3 regions of the Bacillus sp. SH7-1 genome follow, and region 1 is predicted to be linked to each of the others. Evidence: riboswitches for the same ligand, from Rfam matches in the RefSeq annotation. Region 1 holds a riboswitch; each other region holds the start of a gene.

The links. A riboswitch is a leader RNA that binds a small molecule or an ion and turns the genes downstream of it on or off. The one in region 1 is predicted to bind lysine.
Region 2: another riboswitch for lysine. It lies ahead of DN390_RS02645 (aspartate kinase); the one in region 1 lies ahead of DN390_RS08690 (amino acid permease).
Region 3: another riboswitch for lysine. It lies ahead of DN390_RS05665 (amino acid permease); the one in region 1 lies ahead of DN390_RS08690 (amino acid permease).

What each region holds. Positions count from the first base shown of each region.
Region 1 is NZ_QNUD01000007.1:473,512-476,804, forward strand. Features, by position in the region: gene DN390_RS08690 (amino acid permease) at 1-1,296, opposite strand, end outside; lysine riboswitch at 1,409-1,601, opposite strand; gene DN390_RS08695 (GNAT family N-acetyltransferase) at 1,987-2,436, shown strand; gene DN390_RS08700 (sulfite exporter TauE/SafE family protein) at 2,477-3,293, opposite strand, start outside.
Region 2 is NZ_QNUD01000004.1:5,384-8,676, reverse strand. Features, by position in the region: gene DN390_RS02645 (aspartate kinase) at 137-1,366, opposite strand; lysine riboswitch at 1,566-1,752, opposite strand; gene DN390_RS02635 (DoxX-like family protein) at 1,944-2,852, shown strand; gene DN390_RS02630 (DUF4166 domain-containing protein) at 2,856-3,293, shown strand, end outside.
Region 3 is NZ_QNUD01000006.1:22,625-25,917, reverse strand. Features, by position in the region: gene DN390_RS05670 (ABC transporter permease) at 1-97, opposite strand, end outside; gene DN390_RS05665 (amino acid permease) at 158-1,582, opposite strand; lysine riboswitch at 1,730-1,911, opposite strand; gene racE (glutamate racemase) at 2,112-2,942, shown strand; gene DN390_RS05655 (DUF3626 domain-containing protein) at 3,052-3,293, shown strand, end outside.

The DNA.
Region 1 (3,293 bases):
GCAAAGTGTAAATGCGAAGATTGGACCGAATGGGAACCATTTTGCTCTATATGGTAAGTCTTTTAAATCTTTTCCTTGTGCGATATATGCTTTACGGAAGCGGTAATGACTAATTGCAATACCAACCCATGCGATAAAGCCAGACATACCAGAAGCGTTTAATAACCAAATATATACAACACCGTCACCGAATAAAGAAGCGATGAAAGCGACGCTACCAACTACTGATGTTGCGATTAGAGCGTTAACAGGTACACCACGGCTATCTAATTTACCTAAAAACTTCGGTGCTTTTCCTTGACGAGCTAAATCCCAAAGCATACGAGTTGATGCGTACATGCCAGAGTTACCAGCAGATAAAACTGCCGTTAAAATAACAGCGTTCATAACAGAAGCAGCAAAGGCAACGCCCGCTTTTTCAAATACAAGTGTAAATGGACTTACTGTAACATCACTTGCTGCAAGACTTTCAGTTGTATAAGGAATTAATAAACCGATAACGAGAATTGCAAGGATATAGAATAAAAGAATGCGCCAAAAGATCGAACGAATTGCTTTTGGGATATTGCGTTCTGGATCAGACGTTTCACCAGCAGCTACACCTAATAATTCAGTTCCTTGGAAGGAGAAACCAGCAGCCATAAATACACCGATAATTGCCATGATACCGCCGTTAAATGGAGCATCTGCAACAGTGAAGTTTTTAAAGCCGACAGATTCGCCGCCCATAATTCCAAAAATCATCATGAAGCCGACAACTAAGAAGATAATAATAGTAACTACTTTAATAAGTGCGAACCAATATTCAGATTCACCAAAACCTTTAACAGATAAATAGTTTAAGAGAAAAATAATAGCTAAGCATAATCCACTCCAAATGAGGGAAGGGGTATCAGGGAACCAAAATTTCATAATTAATGTTACGGCCGCTAGTTCTGCCGCAATTGTAATCGCCCAGTTATACCAATAGTTCCATCCAAGTGCAAAGCCAAGTGATGGATCAACAAATTTTGTTGCATACGTGCTAAAAGATCCAGTAACAGGCATGTAAGCTGCAAGTTCAGCTAAGCTTGTCATTAAGAAATACACCATAATTCCAATTGCGGCGTATGCGATTAGTGCACCGCCAGGACCAGCTGAATGGATTACACCACCGCTGGCAAGAAATAGTCCGGTACCGATTGTACCACCGAGAGAAATCATCGTAAGGTGACGAGATTTTAATCCGCGTTTTAATTCACCTTGTCCTTGTGTAGTTTGCGTTTTAGAGGTAGATTGATTTGTTGCGCTATTCATGTTCAACACTCCTTTTCTTGTAGGTTAGGAAGGAGCGGGGGAGAAAAATACAAAAAACCGCCAAAGGAATTAGGCGGAACGTTTCACAAATAACCACCCCATCATACCCTTCCGTTAAGATAGCACCCCACGTTTACACGGTAATTTTGTAAACGTGACAGTTCTGTTCCTTTCGGAGACAGCCCCAGCTCATACTTCCAGAGAAGAAATACAAACTTCGGCAACTTTTCCTTTCAAACGGAGTCAGTGACATTCTCTGTGTCTCGTCCGTTTTACTCTTAAAAGTCGCAACCTCTACCTCATCGGATTGATGAGGATTTATATATTGCTAAGATATTTAATATATGGCAATTGTAATGAGTTTCTGAATATATTGCAAGGGATTTTGTTAGAAAAAGTCAAAAAATATCGGTTATTGTATAGGAAACGCTTGCATAACTCCACCCGAACCTACTATTATGTAGCAATAAGCAAAGAAAAAATTGTTATACAAATGTTTCGCAAAAAATATTGAAAAACCCTTTAAAATTAAAAGAAAATTCAGAAAATATAATTCGACATAACGTTTGAAGGGTATCACTTCTTTTATTTTGTTCTAAAGAAAAAACATATGTGTAAATAAAAAGAGTGAATATTCTTTCTTTTTGTAGTAAAATTGAAGTACTGTTTAATTAAAAAGGGGACATCGTTATGAAATTAAAAACAGAAAGATTACATATTATCCCGTGTACGGAAGAATGGGTTCAGATTGCGAAGAATCAAGGATACAATAGCGGCCCGCATATTGCAGGGCATGTAGAAAATATAAAACAAGATAAGGATTTATTACCGTGGGGTGCGTGGTATGTCATTCGAAAAGAAGATAACATCGTACTAGGGGATATAGGATTTAAAGGGAAACCGAACGAGAAACGTACAGTAGAAATTGGTTACGGTTTTATTGAGAAATATTGGAATAAAGGGTATGCTACAGAATCTGTAGATGAATTAATAAAGTGGGCTTTCCAGACAGGAAAGGTAGATACAATTATTGCGGAGACACTCTTTGAAAATGGTAGTTCAATTCGTGTATTAGAGAAATTACATATGAAGAGAGTAGATACAACAGATACGATGATTAATTGGAAAATAGAAAAATAAAAAATACCGCTCGATATAGTTCGAGCGGTATTTTTTATCATTATGGTAGCATTTGTTTTTGATCTTTCGGATAGCCGCCTGTTGATGCGTTAGAACGATTGGAATGATTACGGACAGCAATGAAAATAGAAATAATAACGACAAGACCAACTGCCACGTAAGAAAGTGAAATAATAGTTGGATCCACTTTAAATGTTGTAAGTAGTGTACGAATATTCGTAAAGATAATAAGGCCACCAACTAATACCCCAAGTAAATGAGGTGGAACGATACGTACTAACCATGCGGCAATTGGAGCTGCGACAATACCGCCAAGCATTAAGGCGAATACCCAAACCCAGCTTACTTGTTCCCAGCCAAGTGAGATGAAGAAACCAATTGTTGCAGCGAGTGAAACAGGAAACTCACTCGTATCTACAGATCCAATAACTTTTCTAGCTTCATTTCCTCTTGCTAGCAGTACAGGTGTCGTAATTGGACCCCAGCCACCGCCACCAGTTGAATCGACGAATCCAGCGAATAAGCCGAGTGGCACAAGTTGTTTGGCAGACATGCGCTTTTTGGAAGTAACAATTTGTTTTTGAATGATGAATCGTAATAAAATATAAACCCCTAAAGTAAATAAAAATACGGAAATGTACGGTTTAATGACATCGCCAGGTAAATTACTTAAAAAACATGCCCCAATAAATGCACCAACTGCTCCGGGTAATGTTAATCTGGAAACTGTATATTTATCAACGTTTCCAAATTTGATATGAGATGCACCAGAAGCGGCGGTTGTAACGACTTCAGCTAAATGAACAGAAGCGGAAGCTACAGCCGGCGCGATACCAAACATTAACAATAGCGAGGTA
Region 2 (3,293 bases), on a different contig from region 1:
TGGCCCGATTGTTGAATAGAATGACTTTATTTTAATGTAAATAAATTTCTCGTCACGCTATACAATGCAAACAGCTTTCTATTTATATAGGAAGGAAATAGATTCATATAATTTGTTTTACGTTTACGAGTGGAAATTAACTCATCTGCACTAAAGGCTCGATTTTCGCCATAAATGATTGATGCAGCGCCTCAACACCTGTTACTAAATGAAGGCGGTCAATAACGACAGAAACTTTAATTTCTGATGTACTTACCATTTTAATATGAATATCTTCTTCTTTTAAAGTAGTGAACATATTTGCAGCAACACCTGGATTAGAGACCATACCAGATCCTACAATTGATACTTTTGCTAAATGGTTTTCATGTTCTACTGATACATAGTGAAGTGCTTCTTGGTTTTGTTCCAACACTTCTAATGTTTCTCTTAAATCATTAGAGTGGATGGAGAAGGAGAGATGCACAGTTCCTTCATTTGTAATACTTTGAATGATGATGTCTACATTAATATGTGCTGCTGCTAATGTAGAGAAAACAGTGGAAAGCGAGCCTTGTTCTAGTCCTTTAATTGTGACACGTGTAATATTATCTTCAAATGCAATACCTTTAACGATTGATTGTTGTTCCATGTTACATTCTCCTTTTACAATTGTTCCGTTTTCTTGTTCCATACTTGAGCGAACTTCTAAAATGACATTATGATTTTTAGCAAATTCAACAGCACGTGGATGTAATACACCAGCACCGAGGTTTGCAAGTTCTAACATTTCGTCATAAGAAATTTCATCTAATTTGTAAGCATCTTTTACAACTCGTGGATCCGTCGTATATACGCCGGTCACATCTGTGTAAATATCACATTTTTTTGCGTTTAATGCTGCTGCTAATGCGACAGCGGTCGTATCAGAACCACCGCGTCCGAGTGTCGTAATTTCATGATCTTCACTGATTCCTTGGAACCCAGCTACAATAACAATCGTGCCTTTAGTAAGATAAGACTGAATTCGATCCGTATTAATTTCAGTAATCCGTGCACTACTATGTACAGATTCTGTCGTAATACCAGCTTGCCATCCTGTTAATGAAATCGCGTTATAACCTTTCGCTTGTAGTGCCATCGTTAATAATGAAATAGTCACTTGCTCTCCTGTTGATAGAAGCATATCCATTTCGCGTTTACTCGGATTTTCTGTAATCGCGTTAGCAAGTGAGACAAGTTCATCTGTACTTTTTCCCATTGCTGAAACGACAGTGACGATACTATGTCCTCGTTCATATTCTTCAATAATTAAATTGGCTACATGTTGAATGCGCTCAACGCTTCCGACAGAAGTACCACCAAATTTTTGTACAATCGTTTCCATTACGAATTCCTTCTTTCATCCATTTTTAAGAAAAGATTAGGACATATATAAATCCCAATATTCCTGTAGTTACCAGAGAAAAACAAAAAACACCATCTCAAATAAGTGAGGATGGTGCTGTTACAGGAAAAGGGAAACAGAAAACGGAGCTAATAAAAAAACCGCCAAAAAAGGAATACCATAAAAATGATATCTCTTTTTTGTAGATAGCTCTTCATACGTACACGTCTGTACATATGACAGTTCTGTTTCTATTCGAAAACAGCCCCAATCGATAAATACAGAGAAATATATCGATTTCGGCAATACTTCCTTTCATCTAATTTCATGGACCTCTCTGTGTCTCCATTAGAATACTCATAAGTATCGCAACCTCTATCTCACGTTTTAGGCGAGAGTGTTTGATTTATGAAGTTGTTGGTAACATTTGTTTTATAATAATTTAAATTTTTCGGGGAAGCAAGTGTTTTATATAAATTTTAAAAATTCTTTCTCTTTACGAAAAAGTTTGTGAAAAAAGTAGCAAAATAAATTCATTGCATGTACATTAAAATTATAGTACATAGGAGGTGGAAGAATGAAGGGGAAAAAGCCTATTTATGTTTCGGCAGAAATGAACACAACAATGGAGAAATTATGGGAATACACGCAAGAACCACATATACATACAGAATGGGATGCTCGCTTTTCTGAAATTTCATATTTAGAGAAAAAAGAAGGAGAACCACAGAAGTTTTTATATAAAACAAAAATCGGATTTGGACTTGAAATAGCTGGAGAAGGTGAATCGATAGGTGAGATAAGAAAAGAAACGGGAGAACGTATTTCTTCTTTAAAATTTTGGACGGATAATAAATTATCTCTTATTCAAATAGGGCGTGGTTATTGGAAGTATACACCGAGTAAAACATACATTCATTTTGAGACGCAATATGATTATGATACGAGGTATGGTCGTATAGGAAATGTAATAGATTCATGTATTTTTCGACCGTTATTAGGCTGGGCGACTGCTTGGAGTTTTGATGCTTTAAAATTATGGTTAGAAAAAGGACTTCATCCTAGGTTGCTAATGAGAAGAACGATGACATATTGGATTGTATGTTTTTTATTTGCATTTGTATGGATGTATCAAGGAATAGTACCGAAACTAGTGTTTACTCATTCAGAAGAAGTAAAAATGCTATCTGTGATGATTGGTTCAACTGCACATAGTATTTTTGCACTTAAAATAATCGGAATATTAGAAATTATTTTTGGTGTCATATGGCTGTTGCCATTTCCAAAAAGAAAAGTATTTATAGTACATATTTTTATGTTAATAGCCTTAACGATAGCGGCAGGCTTTACGAATATCGCAAGCTTTACAGAGTCGTTTAATCCAATTACATTAAACGTTCTACTAATGGGGTTATCGATTGTCGGTTATATAAATAGTTTTGATTTACCAAGTGCAAAAAATTGCAAGAGGAAGAGAAAGGGATAATGTATGGCTAATATTTATGAAAGATTATTAGGGAATTCTTATAAAAGACTTCATCCAAAATTACAGAAACGCTATGAGATTACAGAAGAAAATAGCTTTACTGGAGAAGGAAAGATGGATGAAATTTACGGTGGTTCTTTTTTCGTAAAATTAATATTAAAAATTGCATCGAAGTTTCGAATGTTTTTCTCAGAACGGGGAGAGGGAGTTCCATTTATAATACATAATACAGCTGAACGAGATGAATATGGAAAAGAAATTGTAAAGTGGAATCGTACTTTCTATTTCCATAATAAGAAAAGATATTTTAATGCAGTTATGCAGTTGGATGAAACCGAAAATGAAATTGTAGATTATTTTGGTGAACCACATATACTCGTCTCTACATTAAATTTTCATATTGATGAGTTAGGGGCAATGCATATTTCTTCGAAGAAACAA
Region 3 (3,293 bases), on a different contig from region 1:
AGCTATATAGTAAACCGTTAATCATACGTGCAAAGTATGTAATGATATTTTGAATATGTTGTTGGAAGCGGCTGCTCCATAGTGATTCGATTGACATGTTTTTCACCTCTTTGTTCTATTATATATGTTTTGCAAAAGAAAAAACGAGCAAATTGCGTTATGCAACTTGCCCGTTTTTCTTTTCGTTATTTTTTTTCTGATCACGATTCATTAATGGATAGAAGGCAAAACCGATTACGAATAAACCAATTCCGAGAAGGAATGTTTTTATATCGGATGCACCGGTTTTAATAACCCATAGTGCGTAACAAAGTGCGATCACTGCGACTATACCATCTGTAATTCTTGCCCGCATTTCATTTTTATACGTTTCACCAGTTGCGACTAGTTTTAACTGGAAGATCGGTGAAACGAGATATGGAATGAGGTAGGCCAGTGTTGATACGGTAATAACGAATGTATAAGCTTCCGCAATGGTTCCTGATAATGTTGAGAATAGGAACACTTGCGACATAATGTTTGTTAATCGTAATGAGTAAATTGGACTTCCTTTTTTATTTGTTTTCGTGAAGAAGGAAGGGAAGAAACCTTCTTTTGCTGCTTGATAAGGTACTTCTGAGCTTAATAAAATCCAGCCTAAGATCGAACCGAATAGGGAAGTAAGAGCAAGTAGTGCCATCAGTTTCCCGCCGCCGTGACCCATTGCAGCATTTAATGCATCTGCTAATGGACGTTCAGAAGCTTGTAATGTATCAACGTGAAGGACACCCATTGTTAAAATTGTAATTCCTAAGTAAATCGCAACTGTAATAAGTAATCCAGCAACTGTTGCGCGTTTTACCGTTTTTGGAGAAACAGCACGGTTTGATAAAAGAACCGCTGATTCAATTCCGATAAATGCCCAAAGTGTTGTAAGAGCAGCTAAGTTTACTTGTGAAAGAAGACCGTGTGATACACCTGATTTATCGATCATCGGTGTGTACCATTGTCCAAACTTAGAAGCTTCGAATGCAAATAACGTAACGACGATGAATAAAAGGAATCCAGTTACTTTCGTTGTTGTTGCTAAGAAGTTTAGCTTTCCAGCTCCGCTTACACCGTTAGTTAATATAATATGAGTTCCCCAAAGTAAGATGGAACAAATCGTAAATGTAATTAGTTTTCCGACTTCTATGTTAAACGAACCGATTGAAAATAGTAGTCGTGTATCTTTCATAATTGGGAAGAAGAGTGATAAATATCCCGCAAATGATGTAATGATGGCAACGTTACTTGCCCAGTTTGCAACCCAATATCCCCATACCATACTGAAACCAGCCATTTTTTTCTTTTTTGGTGTTGAGAATAAGGCATATGCATGACTTTGTGGTCCTGTCGTTAAATCAGGACGACGAATTGCTAAATTACCGAAAACAAGAGCTAGCATTAAAACACCAAACCCTGTTGTTAACCAAGCTAAAGTGACACCGAGAGGGCTTGCTGTTTGTGCCAACGTACTTGGCACCATGAAAATACCAGCGCCAACCATGTTACCGACAACGAAAGCTGTGAGTACCCAAAAGCCCCATTTTTTTTGTTGCATAGAAAATACCTCCAAAGTTAGTATAACCAAGTCAAGCGAGGAGATATGTATGTCTTCCTGAGTCAGGAAGAGAAGTCCCAAACAAAACAAAAAAAGCACGTAATTTGCCGCTACATGCTTTCTATCTTATAAGAAACCCACGACATACCTCTCGATAGCTCTCCACAAACGAAACGTTTGTGACAGTTCTGCACTTATTAAATGCAGACCCAGCAAGTGTGCATGGTGGACACAACTTACTTCGGCAACCATTCCTTTCTCATTCCTTCATCAATGCCACTACATCTCCGGAAATGATACTCTTAATAATTGCAACCTCTACCTCACCGAGATACGAATGAGGATTTAAATATTAAATTAACGTATTTAAGAGTAACAAATGAATTTTTATACGTCAATGGATATAGTAATAATCAGATTATAGAGAAGAGTTTGTGATTAAAAGTATGAGGGATTATTATGTAATATTGAATTTTCATAATATAATAAATGTTATTAGCGCTAGATGATTGAAAAGGGGATGAAGTATATGTCTGTATGTCATAAACATTCAGTAATAGGTGTGTTAGATTCGGGAGTTGGGGGATTAACAGTTGCGAGCGAAATTATAAGACAATTGCCTAAAGAGAGCATTTATTATATTGGTGATAATGAGCGTTGTCCGTATGGGCCAAGAAGTGTAGAAGAGGTACAATCTTTCGTATTTGAAATGGTTGAGTTCCTCAAACAGTTTCCGTTAAAAGCTCTAGTTGTAGCATGTAATACTGCTGCAGCTGCTGCATTGGCTGCGTTGCAAGAAGCACTTTCTATTCCGGTTATTGGCGTTATACATCCGGGAGCAAGAGCGGCTATTAAAGTGACGAAGAAAGGGAAAATCGGAGTAATTGGAACTGTAGGTACGATAAAATCTAATATGTACGAAAAAGCATTACATGAGCTTGATACATATTTGAAAGTGCATAGTCACGCGTGCCCGACTTTAGCTACAGTTGTAGAAAATCAATTAGAAGATACAGCATATGTAACGCAGCAAGTGAAACAAGCTTTACTGCCATTAACGAAAGAAGATATAGATACGTTAATTCTTGGGTGTACGCATTATCCACTTTTAGAGTCTTATATAAAAGAGGAACTAGGAGAGGGTGTAACGATTATTAGTTCTGCAGAAGAAACAGCGATAGAGTTAAGCACAATTTTACAGCACAAAGGAATTCTGGCTGACAATTTGAATCCTAAGCATCGATTTTTTACAACAGGCTCTGTTTCATCATTTGAACATATTGCTGAGCGATGGCTAGGGTATCAAATTTTTGTAGAATGTGTACATTTGCCGATGAAAAATGCGTGTATGTATAATTAGGATGTATTAAATTACTTTTTTAATAAATCAGGTTCGTTTCATAAGAAGGAAAGAATAAGCTTTTAATTGAAGTGTTTAAGGGCAGTTCAATTAAAGGGGAGATTGGATTATGGAATTATCAAGATCTCAATTATTTGCTTTAGAGTATATTTCAAAATATGCAGAGAACGAAAAACGTGAGGCGAAAGCAACAATTAATCATATACTTAACATGTCTAATATTACAGAGGAAATATTTGAAGAAGCTGTCGCTAATTTAAAATCTCATGCAAGGATTGCTTTACACTTTCATCCAGACAGACTAGATTCGAATATGAAAAGTGTTGCTGAAGCACTGTTTGAGCAAGGAGT